3 regions of the Micromonospora sp. NPDC093277 genome follow, and region 2 is predicted to be linked to each of the others. Evidence: riboswitches for the same ligand, from Rfam matches in the RefSeq annotation. Region 2 holds a riboswitch; each other region holds the start of a gene.

Region 1 (7,094 bases), on a different contig from region 2:
AGCCGACGCTCTTGAGCGCGTCGACATGACCGGGTACGCCCACCGCAAGTGGCAGACGCTGTCCGGCGGGGAACGCCAACGGGTGCAGCTTGCCCGAGCGCTGACCCAGGAGCCGCAACTGCTCCTGCTCGACGAGCCCACCAACCATCTCGACATCGGCCACCAGTTGCAGCTGCTGCACCTGGTCCGCCGCAGCGGCGTCACCACCCTCGCCGCACTGCACGACCTCAACTTGGCCGCGATGTTCTGCGACCTCGTGGTGGTGCTGCACCACGGCCGGGTCGTCGCCTCCGGACCGCCTGTCGGCGTGCTGACGCCTGCGCTGCTCGCCGACGTGTACGCCGTGGACGCTGACGTCACCGTGCATGACGGACGCACGGTCATCACCTACCGGGCACCGGCAGCATGAAGGTCCTGCTCGTCTCACGCGGGGCGACCCACCACGGCGGCCATGACGCGATCCATCGCCTCGCCGCGGCGGTCGCCGAGGCTACGGGCGTACCAGTGGCGGCGTGTTTCCTCGACGGCGCCGAGCCATCCCTGCATGCAGCCCTCGATGCCGTACCGGAGGATGGCGAAGTTCTGCTCGTGGCCACCCACGTACCGCCCGACCGGTACCTCGACATCTGGATCCGCCGCGCGGTCGCCCACTGGCGCATCACACGGGACCGGCAGACACGGATCCTTGTCGCCGCGCCGCTGGCGACGCAGCCCGCGCTGGTCACGGCAGTCAACGATGCCATCGCCGGCGAGCGCACCCGGCTCGACGGCATCCCCGGACCATTCCGCAGCCCGGCCTGGTCACAGATCACCCGCCACCGCCGGCACGTGCTGGTCTGCCGTGGGCCGCGCTGCACCGCATACGGTGCCGACCACGTCGCCGCCGCCCTCGGCAACCGGCTGAAGGAGCACGGCCTCGGCGACGACGACGTCCTGGTCACCGCGACCGGCTGCCTGTTCCCGTGCAACCTCGGCCCGCTCGTCGTCGTGTATCCCGACGACACCTGGTACGAACAGGTCGACGCAGACCTCGCCGTCCGTATCACCGACGAACACCTGCGCGACGGCATGCCGGTTGACGGCAGACGCCCACGCGACTCGTGAACGGGAGAACGACAAGGCCGCTACCGGTCGTCCAGCGGACCTGCCGTCATCCGCACCGTCCAGCGCCCGGAGCCGCCCCGCAGGATGGTCCCGGTGAGGGGTGCGATGTCGATCCGCCAGAACGAGGCAGGTGCGGCGCCTATCGCGTTCACGATCAGGGCGCGGATCACCATCGGGTGGGTGACCGCGACGAGCGTCCGCACGGAACCGGGCAAGGCGCCAAGCCAGCGGCCAGCCCGGTCGAGCAGGTCGTGCAGAGACTCGCCGCCGTGCGGGGCTGCGGCCGCGTCGGTCAACCAGGCCGCAACCGCATCCGGTTCGGCGGCCGCGACATCGTCCAGCGTGCGGCCGGCCCAGCGGCCGAGATCGGCGTCGCGCAGCCCCTCATCGATACTTGGCACGAGCCCGAGAGCGGCGGCGGTCTGCACACAGCGCAGCGCCGGTCCGCAGCGGACCTCGTCGGCGCGCGGCAGCATGCCGGCGAGTGCGGTCGCGTCGGCCAACCCGTGCGCGTCGAGCGGCTCGCCTTGGGGGAAGGCGGCGGCCCGAGTGGCTGCGGTGGGTGCGTGGCTGACCAGTACGAGGCGACTGCTCATACCATTTGACCTCCCACGCCTTGATGCCACTGGGTCCGTCGAAGTGATCTACAGATCGGGTTCATTCCGCACGTTGACACTGCTGGGCCGTCGGCCGTAGCGTCCGGGGCACAGCGTGATGGTGGAGGAAGCCGGTGAGACTCCGGCACGGTCGCGCCACTGTAACCGGTCGAGGGCTCGAGCCCACATGACCGGGAGTCAGACCCTCCCCGTCGCCAAACCCGCTATGGGACGCGTTGATCCCAAGGAGGTCCTGTCATGGCCGACGTGTCACTGCCCACCCCCGCCGCCGTACCCCTTCCGGCCCCCATCCCGTTGCGCCAGATCATGCCCTGGGCTGTCTTCGGCGCGGTGCTCGCGGTCGTGCTGCTGTATTTCGTCGGCGTGGAACAGGGTGTGCTCTCCGTGTTCTCCGGCTCGACGGTGCACGAGTTCGTGCACGACGGTCGCCATCTGCTCGGCTTCCCCTGCCACTGAGAGCGGTGGGAGATTCCGTGTTGTCCACACGCATGCTGCTTGTGCGGGGCATGATCGTCGGCCTCGCCGCCGGTGCCGCCGCCTTCGTGTTCGCCACCCTCTTCGGAGAGGGTCCGGTCGGGCAGGCCATCGACTTCGAGTCCGCACACGCCGGCGGGCACGACCACGGCGATGAGCCCGAACTGGTCAGCCGCACCATCCAAAGCACGGTCGGCCTGGCCACGGGCACGCTGGTGTACGGCGTCGCGCTCGGCGGCCTGTTCGCCCTTGCCTTCGCTGTCGCGTACGGCCGGATCGGCCGCTTCAGCCCCCGCGCGACCGCCGCTCTCGTCGCACTCGGTGGCTTCGTGACCGTCGCGCTCGTACCTTTCCTCAAGTATCCGGCCAACCCGCCGGCCACCGGCAGCCCGGACTCGCTTGGCCAGCGCACCGGCCTGTATTTCCTCATGATCGTGATCGCGGTCGCCGGCGGACTCCTCGCCCTCTCCCTCGGGCGTTGGCTTGGTCCTCGCTACGGCGGCTGGAACGCCAATATCGCCGCCATTGGGGCATACGTAGCATTAATCGCTATCGTCGAGTTCACCCTTCCTACGATCAGCGAGGTCCCCGACGGCTTCCCCGCCCTCGTGCTCTGGAATTTCCGGCTCGCCTCACTCGGCACCCAACTCGTCACCTGGACCGTGCTGGGGTTGCTCTTCGGCGCGCTCGTCGGACCTCGTAGGCACGTGCACACGGTCCCAGCGGACAAGGCAGCGGTCAGCGCCGGCCGGTGAGGCCGTAGCGCACCGCCCGGGGCCGGCATCGCCACGCCCTGGGCGGCTGAGGGTCAGCGGTGTCCGCCTTTACCGCTGGTAAAGGCGGGCACCTCGCCGGGCACGCGCTGCTCGGCGTGGCATACCCACGGATAGAGCGCTATCGGGTGACCGCGGCGCGCCTGGTGGGCCCGGCCGTCTCCCATCCTGCGGATGCAGGAGCGGGCCGGGCCTCGCGGCGTGGTTCGCTGGTATCGGGCGTGACGGGGCGAATGAAGGGGTGGCGGGTGCGCCGCAGGATAGACCACCAGGTCATGGTCATCGACGGTGAGGAGATGGTCGTACTGCGGCCCATCGATTTCGAGCGGTTGGACGCCTCACGGCGGCAGGTAGGGGCCAGCGAGGCGCGAGTCACCCGCCTGAGGTATCAGCTCGAGGAAGTCACCAGCCGGCTCGGCCGCATCGAACGGCTCCTCGCCAGCGCCACGCCGTGCCCGACGACGTTGGCGGGAGCAAGACCGTGCGCCCGGCGAAGCATCGCGGTTGCCCTTGGTGTTCCTGGCGCACCAGATGCGTCATCTCCCAGGTTCGTTGCCGGTGCCGACCGGTACCCTGCCGTCCGCCACTGAAGGCACGGCCCGCCCGCACTGTTCAAGCATTGGTTGGATGAGCACCACCATGGCTTCCGCTCCCGAACGACGAGTACTCATCCTCGGCGGCACCGCCGAGGCACGGGCCCTCGCCGCCCTGATCGCCGACCAGCCGGCGCTCGCAGTGGTGTCCTCCCTAGCGGGGCGGGTCGCCGATCCTCGGCTGCCGGTGGGCGAGGTACGCATCGGCGGGTTCGGCGGCGCCGCCGGACTGACACGCTGGCTCACCGAGCACCACATCGACGCGATGGTCGACGCGACCCACCCGTACGCCACCCGGATGCGAACCGCCGCCGTCGACGCCGCCACCACCGCCGGTGTGGCCCACCTGCGGCTCGAACGGCCAGGATGGACGGCCCAGCAGGGCGACCGCTGGCACCGGGTACCCAACGTGGACGCTGCGGTACGAATGCTGCCTACGCTCGGGCGGCGGGTGCTGCTGACCACCGGCCGGCAGAGCATCGCGGCGTTCCTGCCGCTGAGCGGGCTGTGGATCCTCGCCCGGGTCGTCGACGCGCCGGCGGACCCGATCCCCGCCCACGTACAGCTGCTGCGCAGTCGCGGCCCCTACACCCTGTCGGGCGAGCTGGATCTGATGCGCACCCACCGAATCGACGTGCTGGTGACGAAGGACAGCGGTGGTCCGCTGACCGAGGCGAAACTCGCCGCAGCGCGTCACCTCGGGTTGCCGGTGCTGATGATCGACCGTCCCGCGCCGCTCGCCTCCTCGACGGTGGTGACCACCGTCGAGGAGGCGATGCGTTGGCTGTCCGGTGTGCCGGTTCAGCCGGGATAGGTGCGCGGGGTCCAGACCACCGTGGACCCGTCGCCTCTGGTGCTGACGTGGGTCGTTGACGAGCCGACGATGAGCAGGCAGCGCATGTCCACCGTCTCCGGGTCCAGGTCGGCCAGCGTGGTAATGGTGATCGTCTCGCCGGGGCGGCCGACGTCGCGGGCGACCACCACGGGTGTCTTCGGATCGCGGTGGCGTAGCAGGACGTCGCGGGCCGTGCCGACCTGCCAGCGGCGGCTGGCCGAGGCCGGGTTGTAGAGCGCGAGGACCAGGTCGGCGGCGGCGGCCGCGGCGAGCCGGGACTCGATGACCGGCCACGGTTTGAGCCGGTCCGACAGCGACAGCACCGCGAAGTCGTGTCCGAGCGGGGCGCCGATCCGGCTCGCGGCGGCCTGCGCGGCGGTGAGGCCGGGCAGGATCCGCACCGGTACGTCGGCGAAGCGGGCCTGGGCGGTGGCCACCTCGTAGACGGCGCTGGCCATCGCGAAGACTCCGGGATCGCCGGAGGAAACGACCGCCACCCGGGCTCCGGCGAGCGCGAGTTCCAGGGCGTGGGCGGCCCGTTCGGTCTCCACCTGGTTGCCGGAGGTGTGCCGCTGCTGGCCGGGACGCACCGGCACCCGGTCGACGTAGGGTCCGTAGCCGACCAGGTGCTCGGCCTCGCGCAGCGCCCGCGCCACCTCCGGGGTCAGCCAGCGGGGTCCAGCCGGGCCGACGCCGACGACCACAACCTCCCCCGCCCGCTGCGGGGTCGGGGCCGGCGACTCGTCGCGGGTGGCGGCACTGGTCGGGCTGGGCAGCAGGGCCAGGGAGAAGTACGGCACCTCGTCGGCCGACACGTCGGCCAGGGGTGCGTGGTGTTCCTGCGCCGAGGTGGCCCGTTCCACGTACCAGGTCTCGGGCAGCCGGCCGGCGTCGGTGACGGCAGCGCGGACGTTGTCGAAGGTGCGGCCCAGCTTGAGCACGGCGGCGGCGTCGGTGTCGGCGAGCCGCCGGGCGAGTTCCTCGGCGGGCAGCGTGCCGGGCAGGATGGTCAGCACCTCGTCGCGTTCGACCAGGGGCCGGCCGAGTACGGCGGAGGCGGCGCTGACCGACGTGACGCCGGGCACTACCTGGGCGGGGAACCGGTGGGCGAGGCGCTCGTGCAGGTACATGTAGGAGCCGTAGAACATCGGGTCGCCGGCGCATAGCACCACGACATTGCGGCCGGCGGCGAGGTGGGCGGCGAGCCGCTCGGCGCTGTCGTCGTAGAACTGGCGGATGACGCCCTCATAGCCGGCCGGGTCGTCGGTGCCCTCTGTGGTGACCGGGTAGACCAGTGGCTCGTGGATGTGCTGTTCGCGCAGCAGTCCGGCGGCGATGGTACGGGCGATGCTGCGGCCGTGCCGGGCCGAGTAGTAGGCGATCACCTCAGCCTCGGCGATCAGCCGGGCGGCCTTGACCGTCAGCAGTTCCGGGTCGCCGGGTCCGACGCCGACGCCATAGAGCGTGCCGGGCTGTGCCATCGTCACTCCACCTCGCTTGCAATGCCGTTCACGGCCGCCGCGGTGACGGCGCTGCCGCCGCGGCGGCCGTGCACGACCAGGTACGGGACCCCCGCCTGATGCGCGGCGAGGGCCTGCTTGGATTCGGCTGCGCCGATGAACCCGACGGGCACCCCGACGATGGCGGCCGGCCGGCCGGCTCCTTCGTCGATCATCTCCAGCAGCCGGAACAGCGACGTGGGCGCGTTGCCGATCGCCACCACTGCGCCGTCGAGCCGGTCCGGCCACAACTGCATCGCCGCCGCACTGCGGGTGGTGCCCAACTTCCGGGCCAGGTCCGGCACCGCCGGGTCGCGCAGCGTGCAGAGCACGTCGTTGTCGGCGGGCAGCCGGCTGCGGGTGATCCCGGCGGCGACCATCGCCGCGTCGCACAGCACCGGCGCGCCCGCTTTCAGCGCCGCGTGGCCCGCGGCGACCACGTCGGGGTGCGCGTCCACGTCGTCGACCAGGTCGACCATGCCGCAGGCGTGGATCATCCGGACCACCACCCGGGACACGTCGGCGGGGAACCGGGACAGGTCGGCCTCGGCGCGGATGGTGGCGAACGAGCGGCGGTAGATCTGCGCGCCGTCGCGGACGTAGTCGTAGCTCATGAAGGTCTCCGTGCCTGTGCCACCCGCTCGGGCAGCGGGCCGTGATGGTCCCCGCGGGGACTCGCGACACGGTAACCGGCGCCGGTGGCCACAGCGACGGCGGCCGCGCCGACCGGTCGTCCGCAGCAGCGGTCGCAGCCGGCCCAGTGCAGCGGAAGCGCACCGGCGGTGGGCGGGTCGGCGGCGGTGAGGATGGCCGTGGCGTCGGCGCGCACGTCGGCCAGGGCGTTGCCGCAGCCTGGCCGGCCGGTGCAGGCGGTCACGCCCACCCAGGGCGACGCCGGATCGACGATGAGCCCGACCTCGGCCAGCCGGTGCGTCGTCGCCGTGGGCGGCCCGGGCACGACGATGGTGCGCCACGGGGTCACCACGACGGGGGCGTCGGCCAGGGCGGCCACGGTGTCGGCCTGGTCGGCGGTGAGCCGGCCCAGCGGTGCCGCCGCGACGACGAAGCTGTCCGGGCGTGGGCCGACCTGAGGCGGGGTGCCGTGCGGCGGGTCGAGCGGGTCGGCGTGCGGGCCGCCGAGCGTGGCGACGATCGCCGCGGGCGCGTGCGGCAGGTCGGCGAGGCGCCACACGTCTGGC
Region 2 (7,094 bases):
GCCAGCCGCAGCAGCACGCTCGAAGGGGGCCGCCCGTGGTCAAGCCAGCAGGCAAGGACAGCGCGATCTACGATGGACTCGACACGAGCGTGCCGCACCCCGCCCGTCGATACAACTACTGGCTGGGCGGCAAGGACAACTTCGCGGCCGACCGGGCCGCGGGCGACGAGATGGTCAAGCTCTTCCCCACGGTCCGGCTGGCCGCCCTGGAGAACCGAGCCTTCCTGCGCCGGGCCGCGACATTCCTGGCGCGCGACGCGGGCATTCGGCAGTTCCTCGATATCGGTACCGGGCTGCCCACCGCGAACAACACCCACGAGGTCGCCCAGTCGGTGGCACCCGAGTCGCGGATCGTCTACGTCGACAACGACCCGATGGTCATGGTGCACGCCCGCGCGCTGCTCACCAGCGCACCCGAGGGCCGCACCGCCTACCTCGAGGCCGACCTGCGGGAGCCGGACAAGATCCTCGGTCACCCCGACCTGCTCGCCACGCTCGACCTGTCGCAGCCGGTCGCGCTCATGCTCATCGCCGTCCTGCACTTCATCGACGGTGAGGAGCAGACCGCCGCGCTTGTGCGCCGCCTGGTCGAGGCGCTGCCGTCGGGTAGTTACGTCGCGGCGAGCCACGGCACCATGGACCTCGCCGACGCGCGGGCCCGCGCCGGATACGAGCAGATGAGGGCGGCCGGCCGCGCCGATATCGTGCCGCGGACGCGGGAGGAGTTCACGGCGCTGTTCGACGGGCTCGAACTCGTGGACCCGGGCGTCTGCGCGGTGAGCGAGTGGCGCGCCGAGGACGAGCCCCAGCCGCGTCCCGCCCCGCACGAGGTCGCCAACTACGGCTTGGTCGCCCGCATTCCATAGTCCACATCAGACCGGAGACGGCGACCCCGATTTCGTGCGGCGGGCGCCCGGATGCATCGTCTCGCCGGTCGACCCTCACTGCACCACCTCTGCCGAGTGGTTGTGGGACCCGCGTGCCTCGGCAGACGGACTCCGGCACGCGGCTCGCGTTGCGCTTGTCGGCATGGCTCCTGCCCTTTCGGGAAGGCAAGTGTGCCTCACCGCCCGACTTCGCCGCGTTGATCCGGCCGCCTGGCGTCCCTAGATTGACCCCACGAGCCTGCCATCGGGGGAGAGATCAGCATGCACCCTCGGGCGAAGATCCACCGGACACCGCAGCCAGGTCAGTCCCCACCCGCCAGCGGGGGACGGTCGCGTGACGACGAACTGGCCGCGGCCGCGTCGATGTTGCGGCTGCAGCGCGTGGCGGGCAACGGGGCCGTCACCCGGGTCGTGCAGCGGGGCATGGTCGCCCCCGGGTGGGGCGTCGGTGGCGCGCCGGTGGTGCAACGCCAGCAGGACCCCGCAGCTCTCCTTCCGGATCCGGCGGCGAAGGCGGCGACGACCTTCACCCCGCCCGGGGGCGGTCGGCTGTCGAGCAATCCGGATCTGCAGGGCGCGCTGTTTCCGTTCCGGCGGCAGATGCTGGAGAAGTTCGTTGGCCTGTACCAGTCCATTGAGCTGGACCAGCTCGATCCGGTGACGAAGGAGGCCACACTGGAGAAGATCCTCAGCGAGGTCCGGGCGGAACAGGCGAAACTGACCGGCCTGGGGAGAAAGACACCCGAGGAGACCAAGCGGGCCCAGGAACTCGAGGCGATGCTGAAGCGGGCCGAGCGTGACGCCGCCACGAAGCTCGCGGTGGCCAAGCAGTGGAGGTCCAAGCACGCCACGCCCGGTCAGTCCCTCGCCGCGCTGGAAACCGAGATCACTCGTTTGGGCCTGGAGCTCGGCCTACCGGACTGGGTGGCCACGGCGATGATTGAGTTCGCCGGTATGCGCTACGGCCGAACCGATCAGGGCGGCGGCAAGAGTGCGCACGGCTCCTACTACTCGCCTCAGCGGCTCCTCTGGGCGCTGGCCAAGACCCGCGACCCGGGGATCGGGAAAGCGGCCCAGGCGGCGTTCTTCACGCTGTCCACCGGCGAGGCGCTCGGCCGGATCAAGGCGATGCGCGAGCAGAACCAGGTGCCGCTCTGGGCGTGGCAACGGATCGTCTACCAGACGGATCTGCGGGTCGATCCGGCCAACACCAACCCGGACTGGAACAAACCGGCCGCGGTCCCGAAGGGAGAGGGTGGTAAGCCCAGCGACGAGGACGCGATCTGGCAGCGGGTGCTCAACCTCTGGCTGTCGCAGAACGCGAAGGACATCGCCCCGGGCGAGCGCGGGCCCGCGTTCGGCTCGACCGGCTGGCGCGCGGAGATGTTCGAGCGAGCTAGGACCAGGATGACCGGCTTCTCGGCCAACATCGCGCTGGGCGTCGTGTGCAACGAACTGTCCGAGGCGATCATGGCTGACCAGGGGGTACGCCTACCCGGCGGTATCGCGGCGAACGCCGCCTTCTTCAGCAGCGATGCCAAGGATCCGACCAAGCGACCTGCCGGGATGTACTTCGGTCGGGTCGCTCCCGAGTTCCTGCACCCGGGCGCGGTGCTGTTCCGGATCGACAAGACCTGGGCCCGGGCGGTCGCCGGTCACGACGAGGTGAAGGCGGCCGGCGGTGTCGACTACACCTTTCCGACGGCCGATCCCAAGCCCGATCCGAAGGTGACCGACCCACCCGCGGGCACGTCGTGGCGAAACATCGCCGTACCCGGTGAGCGGGTGCGCCGTGAGTCGGACGGGGAAGAGAAGGTCACCCAGTACGTCCGGTGGCAGCACCAGATGACGGTGGCCGACGTGCGCGGTGATCGGGTGATACTGCTGGAGACCGGGGACCAGGGCGCCGGCGTGTACGAGAAGTCTGCCGCCGCACTGCAGGGCGACCCGTACGTGTTCCTCGGGGCCAAGGACGAGCGCCAGGTCATCACCATCGGAGAGGTGACCGTGGTCGGTGATCCCAGGGGCGGACCTGATCCCGATAGCCCCGGTCGCTGAGCCGTCGCGGCGGCGCTGCGGTCGAAGATGGACGTGCGCCATTCACGATTGACCTGGGCGGTGGCCGACGGCGGCGGCCGGATGCGCCCGGTGTCGGTACGTCACCTGCGGTCCCTGTCAGCCGGCCGCCAGCCGGAGTCCGAGTGCGACGAACGCGACGGCGCAGATCCGGTTGATCCACCGTGACCAGCGGCCCTCGGACATCCGGCCGGCGAGCCGGCCGGCGCCGGCGCCCAACGCGATGTCGACGGTGAGCTGCACCACCACGAAGAGAGCGCCGAGCAGTGTCAACTGGGCGGTGGCGTTACCCGCGGCCGGGTCGACGAACTGGGGCAGGAACGCCACGCTGAACAGGATCATCTTCGGGTTGAGCAGGTTGGTCACCAGTCCGCGGAGGAACGCGTGCCTGGTGGTGCCGCCCTGCTCCGGCGCGGTGGTGGTCGGCCGGCCGGCGGTTCGTAGCGCCCGCACCCCGAGAACGACCAGGTAGGCCGCGCCGGCCCAGCGGATCGCGGTGAACAACACCGGTGAGGCGGAGATGAGCGCGGCGAGGCCGCCGACGACCGCGGCGACGTGCACCGCCTCGCCCGCCGCCACGCCGAGAGCGGCGACCACCCCGGCACGGGTGCCGTAGCGAGCGGCGTTGGCCAGGACGAACATCATGTCGGGGCCGGGGGTGACCATGAGGACGGTGATCGCGGCGAGGTAGCCGGCGACGGTCGCCGCGGACAGTCCGAGCATGTCTCAGTCCTCCTCGGCGCCGTCGAGCAGGGCCCGCCGCAACGCCAGCCGGTGCTCGCGGCGGATCTGCGCCTCGCGGTAGCGGCGCTGGTCCTCGTCGGTCTGCGGCAGCAGCGGCGGGACGACACGGGGTTGGCCGTCGTCGTCGACCGCGACCATGACCAGGTGCGCGGTCGCCACATCGACCGGCGGTACCGCTCGGTCCCACCTGTCCGCGCTCACCTTGACGGCGACCTCCATCGAACTGCGACCAGCCCAGGTGATCCGGGCGTCGACGTGGACGACGTCACCGACCCGTACCGCGCGGAGGAAGGCGGTCTCGTCGATAGCGGCGGTGACCGCAGGTCCGTCGGAGTGCCGTGCGGCGACCACCCCGGCGACGGAGTCGATGAGGTTGAGGATCCGCCCTCCGTGCACGGTGCCCATCAGGTTGGTGTGGTGCTGGTCCATGATCTGCGACATGGTCAGGCGCGAGGCCGACGGCGGCCGGCCGGCGAGTGTGGTGGTGTCGTGCATGGGTCGTCCGTCCTCGGGAAGCAGACCGCCGGACCGGCCGGAGCGCACGTCGAGGACACGCCCCATGGCGTGTCACCCGCACGACCCGCCCGCGAGGTCGACGGCAGCGCACACCCCTCGTGTGCGCAGCGCGGGCAGGTCTTCGGACTCGCGGGCGCGGCCGGACGTGCCGGTCTCCTACTGGCCGTCGCTTCCCAGGCCATGGGCGGCCCAGTGCCGATGACGGCGGTCGTTCCCACTCACCGCTGCGGGGCAGTCCCGGACTCCCACCGGGTTCCCTCTTACGACGCCCGGTCAGGGACCGGGCGAACCAGCGCCGTTCTCCACCCTACAAGGCTCCGACCGATCGTTCGGTCGTGCCGGAGCCGGCTGTGAGCCACGTCCCTCGCCCGAACCGCCGGCTCAGCTCACCGAACCCCGAGCGCGTGTCGACATCGATCAACGCCTTGCTGTTATCCAGGTGACGCCCGTCGAGGATTGACGTTGGCGAAGAGCGTGTGTTGCGATGGGGTGCTCCAGCATCAGGGGAAGCCGGTCAAATTCCGGCACTGGCCCGCAACCGTAGGTCCCGTCAGGGACGAGTCGGATTACCTGGCTGGAGGTGCCACGTCAGCGTCGTCGAGGTCACGGCGCGGGCATCGCGCCGGGGAGCCGGTTCGGGGTCCGCGTCTGCGCCGCTCACCCCTGGAAGAGTGCGTCATGCCGGTTCCCGCCCGCCGATCATCCCGCCTGTGGGCTTCCCTCGCGACACTGATCACGCTCGGCATCACCACGGTCGTGGTGTCCGTGCCGGCCGCGGCTGACCCGATCGAGTCGTGTACACCGGCCAACGGCGCCGTCGTCGCTGTCGATTTCCGCCCCTGGGGCGGTCAGGTGCTGCGTGGTTGTGACGCCACGCCGACCACAGGTTTCGATCTGTTGCACGAGGCGGGTTTCACCACCACCGGGACTGTCCACGACGGACCCGGATTCATCTGCCGGATCGGCAACGCCACCTTCGAAGCGGGCACCCAGTACCCCAAGCCCGACCAGGAGGCGTGCACGCTGACCCCACCCGCGACGGCCTACTGGTCCTACTGGTTCGCCCCACCCGGCCAGCGAACCTGGACCTACAGCCCGCTGGGCGCCATGGCCAAGGTGCCCGGCCACGGCGAGGTGCAGGCCTGGGTCTACGGCGGCACCGACGTGGGCGGCACCACGGGTCAGCCGACCTTCACCCCGGATGAGGTCCGCGCTGCCGGCACCACCCCGCCTGCGACCGCCACACCCACCATCGGGCCCGGCGGCCCCGGTGCCCAGCCCACCCCGGCCCAGATCGCCGCCGCGACCGCCTTCCTGGCCGGGAATCTGACCGACGGCGATCACGTGTACGACGCCGATTGGGAGACGGTCGACTTCACCCGCACCATCGTCGTGGCCACCGCGCTCGCCGCCGCGGGTGGTCAGGATCCCGCGCTGGCGAAGCTGCTCGACTACCTCGCCGCGCACGTCGACGCGGCAGTCTTCCCCGACGGCGCTGCCGCGCCCCCGAATCAGTACAACGCCGCCAGCCTGTCGCTGCTCGTCACGATCACCGGTGGCGATCCGCACACGTTCGGTGGACGCGACCTGACGGCGGTGCTCACCGACCGGGTGTGTACTGCCCTCGACCCGTTGGCAGGCTGCGCGGCCGCGGGAGACTTCGCCGGATCCTCGTCCCCGTCGGCACACGCGACAGCACTGCTGGCGCTGCGCCGCGCCGGGATCACCCCTCCGGCGTCGACGGTCGAGCGGCTGCTGCAGTGGCAGTGCGCCGGCGGCGGATTCGCTGATTCCCTGATCGCTCCTGGCGAACTGTGCACGCAGGACCCGGCGAACACCGGGACGGCGCTTCTCGCGTTGACCGTTCTCGGTGGCCACGACGCCGCGATTACCGCTGCCAGGCAGTACCTGACCGGAGCGCAGCAGCCCGGCGGCGGCTTCCTGCCCTACGTCGGTGCCGCCGCGCCCGAGACGTATGTGACGGCTCTCGCGGCGCAAGGGCTGATCGCGACCGCCGCCACCCAACCGGCTGCCGAGGCGATCGCCTTCCTCACCGCACGCATCACCGGCGACGGAGGACTCGCGGCGGACACCACGATCACCGAATCCGACCTGGTGGCAACCTCGGGGGCGGTCGCCACGCTGGCCGGAGGCAACCTCGCGACTCTGAGTCACCCGCTCGGCGGCGAGCCACCACAGGGCCCCACACCAGACCTCGCCAAGGGGGTGGAGTGGCTCGTCGGGCCGAAGCAGCTCATCGACGGCCGATATTATGAGTCGTTCCCTGGCTACCCCGACTTCGGCCTCTCCATCGACGGTGCGTTCGCCTTGGCCGCGACGGGGCGAGATGACTCGAAGCTGCGGGCGATCATCGAGTTCATCCGCGGTGGCGGCAAGGTCGGCGACAGCGAGTTCACGGTGGACAGCTGGCTGGGCGTCGGCACCTCGTACCCGTCGGGTGGCGCGATCGGCAAGGTTGCGCTCCTCGCCCAGGCCAGCGGCTATGATCCACGATCTTTCGGCGGCCATGACCTCATCGCCGCCCTCCGTGACATCACCTGCACCGGTGTTGACGCCGCCACGGGCTGTGCCGGGAAGGGAAACTACCGCTACGCCACCTCGGTGTTCTCGCAGGCTCTCGGGATCATGGCGCAGCTGCGGGCCGGGCAGCAGCAGGACGCGACCGCACCGATCGAGTACCTCAGACAGCTCCAGCGCGCGAGCGGTGCCTTCCCCAGCCTGATTCCCGCTGACGGTAGCGGAGACGAGGTCGACAGCACCGCGATGGCCGCGATGGCCTTGGCTCTGCTGACCGACGACCCGGCGGCGACCGCCGCCGTCGACAAGGCCCTCACCTGGCTCGCCGCCCAG
Region 3 (7,094 bases), on a different contig from region 2:
GACACCCGGTTGGTGGCACCACTGTCCAGCCGACCCACCCAGCCGCTGCCCTTGCGTCCAAAAACCTCCTGCCGACCGTCCGGATAGGTAACAGTCAACAACTGGCCGTCCGCGCTGTACTGCGCCGACGCGTCGAACAACGACAGCCAGCCATATCCAAACACACCGAAAGTATTGACTGCCCCGGAAGAGTAGGTCCGCTCCACCCGCAGCGGCAGACCATAGCCCTGCACCTCGGCGTCGACCTCGGACTGCACCCAGATGCCATACGGCAGGACCACACCGGCGACGTTGGCCAGTCCCAACCCGGCACCAACCGTCCGCCAAGGGTCCGGGGACGGCACCACCACGCTCGCCTGACTGGGCGGCAGAAAGCCCGTCTCCGGCGTGTAGTCCTGCCCATCGAACACCCGCGCCGACCACCAGAACGTGTCATTCCACGCCAACACCCCCGCCGGCACCTGGTAACCAGGCAACGACAAGCCCGCCGCGCTGGTGTGGCAGCCGACGGTCATCGCCGAGTTCTTGCACACCTTGAACTGGAACGTGACATCGCCGCCACTCGGCCACAGGTCCGGATCCGCGCTGACCACCCACAACTTCGGAGTACGAGTCAACACCGTGCCGAAATTCGGCGGAGTCGACAACGACAACGTCGCACGCTGGTTCGGGATCACATACTTGACATTGAACGCGCACACGAAGTTATCGGAGAGCCAGCCCACACCCGAGATCCACAAATCCCACAAGACCCGCCACGTCCCCGGCTTCAGCGGCGCAATCGCCGCATCCACCTGGGTCGACCCACCCGACGACACCCGCATGGGCAACGGCGTCTGCGGATAGTCACCCAGGATCTCGTTGGTGTCCGAGTCGAACAGGCGGTAGCTCAGAAAACTCGAACCCGCCGGCCACGTCCCAGACCCCGAGTTCGTGAGGCCAACCCTGGCCACGCCCGGGTTGTTCGCCGTCGGTGCCACAATCGCGGTTCCGCCGCTGTAGAGAGCGAACCACTGCTCGCCGCCTTCCTGGGCGCACTCATCCGCACCTGCCGCAACACGTGCATCTGCGGGCCCACCCAGACGCCCGGCCGCCGTGACGGGCGGCAGTACCGTCATACTCGCTGCCGTCACCCCCGTGTCCGCCATGATCGGATGCAGCCGAGCCTTGATCCGCTCGGTCGACGCCTTCCGCTGCGCAACCGCCCGATCAAAAAACGCACGCTGCTTCGTCCCCGACGGCGGCATCGCCGGCGAAGCCACCTTGGGCTGTTCCGGCTCGTCGGGCCGGTACACCGACGCAGGCACCGAATTCACCGGCGTCGCCGCATCCGCCCCCGACCGAGCCGGAACCTCCGCGCCCGCACGCCCGACAGGAACCACCAGCATCGACGCCAGCAAGGCCGCGCCGAGGCCCCCAGCGACCACCGCCCTGCCAGCACCAAACCGCCCCACGACCCACGAACGTATCCCCGCCCGCCGCACCACGCGCCCACCCCACCCCATCCAAGTGGCCAGACAGTACAGCCGCGCAACAGACACAAGATCCACCGAAGACGAAATGTCGATAAGGGTTCACGCACCAGACGTTCGGCCGTATGGCCTCGCAAGACAGTCACCGCCTGAGCCGAAGTCCAGATGACCAGCCGGACCCGCCACCGCACCGAGTCAACAGATGTCGATGTCGACGGCCAACCAGGCACCGCTGCCAGCCATCAATCCACCCCACCATCAGGCAGACTCTTGCAGCCAATCAGGGGTGTAGTCCTCCCAGCCAGCAGCCTGCTGCGCCGCGCGAGGGAGTCCACACTCGACGAAGCAGGCCCGGTCCCGGCGAAGACGCGCCGGCTCGGATTACATGCTCACCGTGAGTGACGCCGGACGGCTTCTGCATCCTCCCCCTGTCAATCCCCGGAAGCGTGGAGGGCTGTTTGAAAATCTTGAATTCATTTCATGGCAAGCAACATAGGTGCAGATGGACGTATAGTCCGCGCTGCCATTGATCATTGAACCCCGTGATCCCGCCTTCCGGCGCAGCAGGATTGTCGTACCCAGCCCATAGCATCCGCCACGCAAAGCGCCCCAAGATGGAGGTACAGCATGGCCGATACTCGCTACTACGGCTCGGGCACCGAGAAAGCGCTCTTCATGCTTAGTGCTCATTGCCGTTAATTCGTCGGGGGTCACGCGGCGGTGGGTAGGGGCGTGTGGGTGGCGGGGCGTTTGAGGAGCGCATCAAGATCTTTCTTGGTGTATCGCCAGTTGAACGGCCGTGCGCCGAGGTTGTAGTGGTCGTGGAACGCCTCGAGCCGGTTGGCGACGTCGGCCAGGTCGTAGAAGTCGTTGGGGGTGACGACCTTGCGCTGCACGATGGAGAAGTAGATCTCCACTTGGTTCAGCCAGCTGGCGTGCAGCGGGGTGTGCACGATCGTGGCGTTGGGCCACGCGGCGGTCATGCGGTCGATGGACGCTTGGCCGCGGTGGGAGGAGCCGTTGTCGACGATCCAGAACACCCGCCGTGCTGAGGCGTAGGGCTCACGGGTCATGACCTGCTCGACCAGCCGCGCGAACGGGGCCAGGCCGGTCGTGGGTTCGCAGCGGCCGTAGACCTTGCCGCTGTGCACGTCGAGCGCGGCCAGGTAGGCCAGGGCTCCTCCACGGTCGTACTCGTGCTCCACCCGCATCAGCCTCGACCGTCCCGGGGGCAGGGTCGGGTGGCAGCGGCAGCGGGCCTGGATGGAGGTCTTCTCGTCCGCGCTGATGAGAGGTCGTCGGCGCCGAGCGCCTGGCCCTGCCATGTCCGCGCATAGAGGTCGAGCACCCGGTCGGCCTTGGCGGCGAAGTCAGGGTCCCGCGGGAAGATCCACGACCGGTGCTGCCAGGGCTTGATCACGTCAGCGGCCAGCCAACGTGCCACCGTGGAGCCGGAGATGTCGGCGACGATCCCCGCGGTGACCGCCTCGCCGGCCAACTCGGCCGCGCTCCAGCGTGACAGCGGCACCCCGCGGTCGGCCGGCAGCTCGCAGGCCAGGGCCTTGACCTGCGCCTGCTGCACCGGAGTAAACAGCGGCGGGCGGCCGGGCCGGTCCGCGTCGGCCAGCCCTTCCAGCCGGCGTTGCCAGAACCGCCGCCGCCACTTGCGCACCGTGTCCACGTGCACGTCGTGGCGGGCGGCGATCGCCGTGTTCGTGGCGCCGTCCGCGGCGGCCAGCACGATCCGTGCCCGCAGCACCAACCGATACGCGCTGGTAGACCGACGCGTCAACGCCTGCAGCGCGCCACGTTCATCAGGATCGAGGGCGATCACGTAGGGGCTTGTCGGGGGCATCGGCATGTTCTGCCACCCCACACGCCGCAGCGCCCGCACCGACACGCCGTCCCGGTTGCGGCACTATGGCAGTCGTGGCCAAGCCTCCGCCCGAGTCGACCAAGACCTCGCTACGCCAACGCCTGGGCGCTCACGCCCGCACCCACTGGCCTGCCCTCACCACGGTGTCGGTGCGCTACCGCGGCGTGTTCGCCTACGTCGACGGACAACTCGCCGACGGCACCACCCTGCCCCTGATCCGGCTGCGCTACCGCGGCTACGCCAACCAGTGGGGCTTCGCGATCTACCTCGCCAGCAAAGACAGATACGAAGACTCGTACCTGCCCAGCGGCCACACCACCGGCACCGCAGAGGAAGCACTCGACTGCGCCTGCAGCCTCCACCTCAACGACCCCACCGCCTGGACCCAACCCCCGACGAATTAACGCCGAGCAGCACTAAGGTGTGATGAATGAGGAGCGATCCGGCCCGGTTCGTTGTCGGGGACAAGCGGGCCTACCGGCAACGAGACGACGCGACCTCGGAGCGTCCGCATCTTGTCGATCATCCCGAAGAAAGCCAGCGCCCGAGTCGAGATCGCCTTCCTGGATAACCCCGATGGCCGGGTGTCCACCGTCCCTGCATCGTTAGTCATCCGTATAGAACCGGATGGCTGTAACGCCGTGCGGGGAGGGTCCTGATGCAATACGCGCAGGAAGTCGACGGCCGCGACCTGCTCGGCTGGTGGATACGGCAGCCAAACCAGCGAGACCGCCAACGGACGCGGCGACCGACAACATTACCCCCACCCGGCATCCGCTTCGCCTTCTACGGCCGGATGTCCACCGTCGACTTCCAGGATCGAGCGTCGTCGTGCCGGTGGCAGCGCAACTACGCCGACGACCTGATCGCCAGCCACGGCCGGGTCGTGACCGAATTCTTCGACGAGGGTGTCTCCCGCCGGGTGGCCTGACCGGACCGCCCGCAGGCAACACGGCTACTCGCCGCCGTGGCTGACCCGGCACGGGTGGGGCTGCGGTTTGCCTTCTACGGCCGCATGTCCACGTCGACCAGCAAGACCGGCGTCGTTGTGCCGGCGGCAGCGCAACTGCGCGGAGGACCTGGTCACCGGCCACGGCCGCATCGTGGTCGAGTTCTTCGACGAGGGTGTCTACCGCCGGGTGGCCTGGCCGGACCGGCCGCAAGCGTCACGGCTGCTCGCCGCCGTGGCGGAGCCGTGGCTGCCGCCGGTTGGTTGAGGGCTATCTGTCTTGTTGCTGGGTTCACGCGTTTGGCTTGGACGCGGACTCCTGCTGCAGTGTTGGGTCGCAAGGCAAGCAGGGCGTTGTCGGTGAAGGTGGGCTCCATAGGCGCCAGTCCGACTGACCTTCCCGCGGGCCGATCAGCCACCGCAGCGCGAACACGGTCTCTAAGGCCATAGCCTCCGGTCCGCTCACAAGCTGGTCAGCGGACCTGACCCGGGCCGATGTTGCCGCGATCGAGGCCGGTACAGCAGCGAAGAACAGCAGCCCGGTCACCGGTCAAGCGCCTTCGCCCAGCCGTTTGTGGCGTCGCCCCTGGGCGGATCGGACAACACCTCGCGTGAGCCGACACGGTGAAGCAACGTGGTCTCCGACCATGACCTAGGCCACGGTGACGATGCCGCCAGGGTTGGTTAGGGTGGCCTGGCCGTGGTGTTCGGGAAGCCGGTGTGAGACCGGTGCGGCCCTCGCCACTGTGATCGGGATGCTGGAGGCCACCGAAAGGTCACTGGGCGCATGCCTGGGAAGGCCGGCCACCGGCGCACCACCCGTCAGCCAGGAGACCGGCCACGGCACCTGCACGACCCGTCCACGAGGTGCTGGAAGGTGGTCCCGTTATGCGGTCCCCTGTGTCCTGGCGCGTTGCTGCGCCGCTGTCAGTCCTGCTCGCCCTGGTCGGCGGCTGCGCCGCGACCGGCGACAACAAGCCCGCCACCACGGCGTCCGCCGAGGCCGGGCCGGTCGAAGTCACCAACTGCGGCACGCCGGTCACGGTCACGAAGCCGCCGGCGCGGGCGGTGACGATGAATCAGTCTGCTACCGAGATCATGCTGGCGCTCGGTTTGCAGGACCGGATGGCGGGCACCGCCTTCCTCGACGACCAGGTGCTGCCCGAGTACGCCGCCGCGTACGCGAAGGTACCGGTAGTGGCCAAGGAGTATCCGTCGAAGGAGAAGCTGCTCGACATCGCGCCCGACTTCGTCTACGCCTCCTTCGCGAGCGCGTTCAGTGACGAGGGGGTCGGCGACCGCGCCGACTGGCAGAAGCTGGGCGTGGCTACGTACATCTCCGCCGCCGGTTGCCCGAAGGACACGCGGCCGGCGAGGCTGACGATGGATGACGTGTTCGCCGAGATCCGTGAGATCGCCGCGGTCTTCGGCGTAAAGGAGCGGGCCGAGACGCTGATCGCCGACCAGCAGGAGCGCATTGCGAAAGTGTCAGCGGGCGCGAAGGGCACGCGGGTGCTGTGGTGGGACGGCGGCAACGACGCGCCCAGTGCCGGCGCCTGCTGCGGCAGCCCGGCCATGATCATGTCTGCGGCCGGGGTCACCAACATCTTCGCCGACCTGAACGGCAGCTGGGCCGACACCAGCTGGGAGACCGTCGTCGAGCGCAACCCGGAGGTCATCGTGCTCATCGACGCGAGCTGGGACCGCGCCGCCGCCAAGCAAGCCTTCCTCGAAAAACACGCGACGCTCAAGGACCTGCCCGCCGTCAAGGACAAGAGGTACGTCGTCCTGGACTTCTCCTCCACCTCCGCGGGCGTGCGGAACGTGCTCGCCGTGGAGGCCCTGACCCGGGGTATCGGCGGGGTGGGCAACTGACCGCCGCTACCACCCGGCTGGCGAAGGCCCCGGCGCGGCCGGTCCGGGCGGTGCGCATGGTGGCCGTGGTGGCCGTGCTCGCGGGCGGCCTGTTGCTGTCGGTGGCCGCGGCCGTGACGGTGGGGCCGGCGGACCTGTCTCTGGGCACCGTGTGGCTGGTCATCACCGACCATCTCGGCCTGACGAGCGCCGACGTGCCGCTGCTGCGCGACCATATCGTGTGGGAACTGCGGCTGCCGAGGGTGCTGGGCGCCGCCGTGGTCGGGGCCGGGCTCGCCGCCTCCGGGGCGGTCATGCAGACCGTCACCCGCAACCCGCTCGCCGACCCGTACCTGTTGGGCGTGTCCTCCGGGGCGTCGCTGGGCGCCGTCGCCGTTCTGGTCCTGGGCCTCGGCGCGGGTGCTGCGGCGCTCACCGGGGGCGCGTTCGCGGGGGCGCTCGCCGCGTTCGCCGTCGTGGTCGCTGCCGCCGGCCGGCGAGCGGTCCTGCGACCGACCCGGGTGGTGCTGGCCGGCGTCGCCGTCGCGCAGCTGTGCGCCGCGCTGACCTCGTTCGTGATCATCTGGGCGGCCGACCCGCACGCGACCCACAGCATCACCTTCTGGCTGTCCGGCTCGCTCGCCCGCGCCGACTGGACCGCACTCGGATGGGCGACGCCGGTGCTCGCGGCGGTGTTCGCCGTGATCCTCTGGCATGCCCGTGCGCTCAACGCGTTCGCGTTCGGCGAAGAGGCCGCCGCCGCCCTCGGCATTGACGTCGGGCGTGTCCGGTGGCTGCTGCTGGTCACCACCGCGCTGCTGACCGCCGTGCTGGTCGCGATCAGCGGCGCGATCGGCTTCGTCGGCCTGCTGCTACCGCACGCCGCGCGGCGGTTCACCGGCCCCGACCACCGGCGGCTGCTGCCGGTCGTCGTCCTCGCCGG

The links. Region 2 has a riboswitch for cobalamin ahead of ACIRG9_RS07590 (acyl-CoA thioesterase). Riboswitches for the same ligand answer to the same signal wherever they lie in the genome.
Region 1: another riboswitch for cobalamin. It lies ahead of ACIRG9_RS26855 (CbtB domain-containing protein); the one in region 2 lies ahead of ACIRG9_RS07590 (acyl-CoA thioesterase).
Region 3: another riboswitch for cobalamin. It lies ahead of ACIRG9_RS26885 (ABC transporter substrate-binding protein); the one in region 2 lies ahead of ACIRG9_RS07590 (acyl-CoA thioesterase).

What each region holds. Positions count from the first base shown of each region.
Region 1 covers NZ_JBIWJO010000014.1:172,848-179,941, reverse strand. The annotation lists gene ACIRG9_RS26875 (ABC transporter ATP-binding protein) at 1-409, shown strand, start outside; gene ACIRG9_RS26870 (hypothetical protein) at 424-600, opposite strand; gene ACIRG9_RS26865 ((2Fe-2S) ferredoxin domain-containing protein) at 589-1,104, shown strand; gene ACIRG9_RS26860 (histidine phosphatase family protein) at 1,125-1,700, opposite strand; cobalamin riboswitch at 1,790-1,927, shown strand; gene ACIRG9_RS26855 (CbtB domain-containing protein) at 1,959-2,177, shown strand; gene ACIRG9_RS26850 (CbtA family protein) at 2,210-2,950, shown strand; gene ACIRG9_RS26845 (cobalt-precorrin-6A reductase) at 3,596-4,375, shown strand; gene ACIRG9_RS26840 (precorrin-2 C(20)-methyltransferase) at 4,363-5,877, opposite strand; gene ACIRG9_RS26835 (precorrin-8X methylmutase) at 5,880-6,509, opposite strand; gene ACIRG9_RS26830 (precorrin-3B synthase) at 6,506-7,094, opposite strand, start outside.
Region 2 covers NZ_JBIWJO010000002.1:647,661-654,754, reverse strand. The annotation lists gene ACIRG9_RS07605 (SAM-dependent methyltransferase) at 36-866, shown strand; gene ACIRG9_RS07600 (hypothetical protein) at 1,149-2,945, shown strand; gene ACIRG9_RS07595 (LysE family translocator) at 3,063-3,686, opposite strand; gene ACIRG9_RS07590 (acyl-CoA thioesterase) at 3,690-4,202, opposite strand; cobalamin riboswitch at 4,318-4,532, opposite strand; cobalamin riboswitch at 4,684-4,816, shown strand; gene ACIRG9_RS07585 (prenyltransferase/squalene oxidase repeat-containing protein) at 4,902-7,094, shown strand, end outside.
Region 3 covers NZ_JBIWJO010000014.1:180,433-187,526, reverse strand. The annotation lists gene ACIRG9_RS26915 (RHS repeat-associated core domain-containing protein) at 1-1,454, opposite strand, end outside; gene ACIRG9_RS26910 (transposase) at 2,183-2,797, opposite strand; gene ACIRG9_RS26905 (helix-turn-helix domain-containing protein) at 2,683-3,333, opposite strand; gene ACIRG9_RS26900 (hypothetical protein) at 3,402-3,752, shown strand; gene ACIRG9_RS26895 (hypothetical protein) at 4,007-4,279, shown strand; gene ACIRG9_RS26890 (hypothetical protein) at 4,395-4,565, shown strand; cobalamin riboswitch at 4,982-5,155, shown strand; gene ACIRG9_RS26885 (ABC transporter substrate-binding protein) at 5,165-6,172, shown strand; gene ACIRG9_RS26880 (iron chelate uptake ABC transporter family permease subunit) at 6,241-7,094, shown strand, end outside.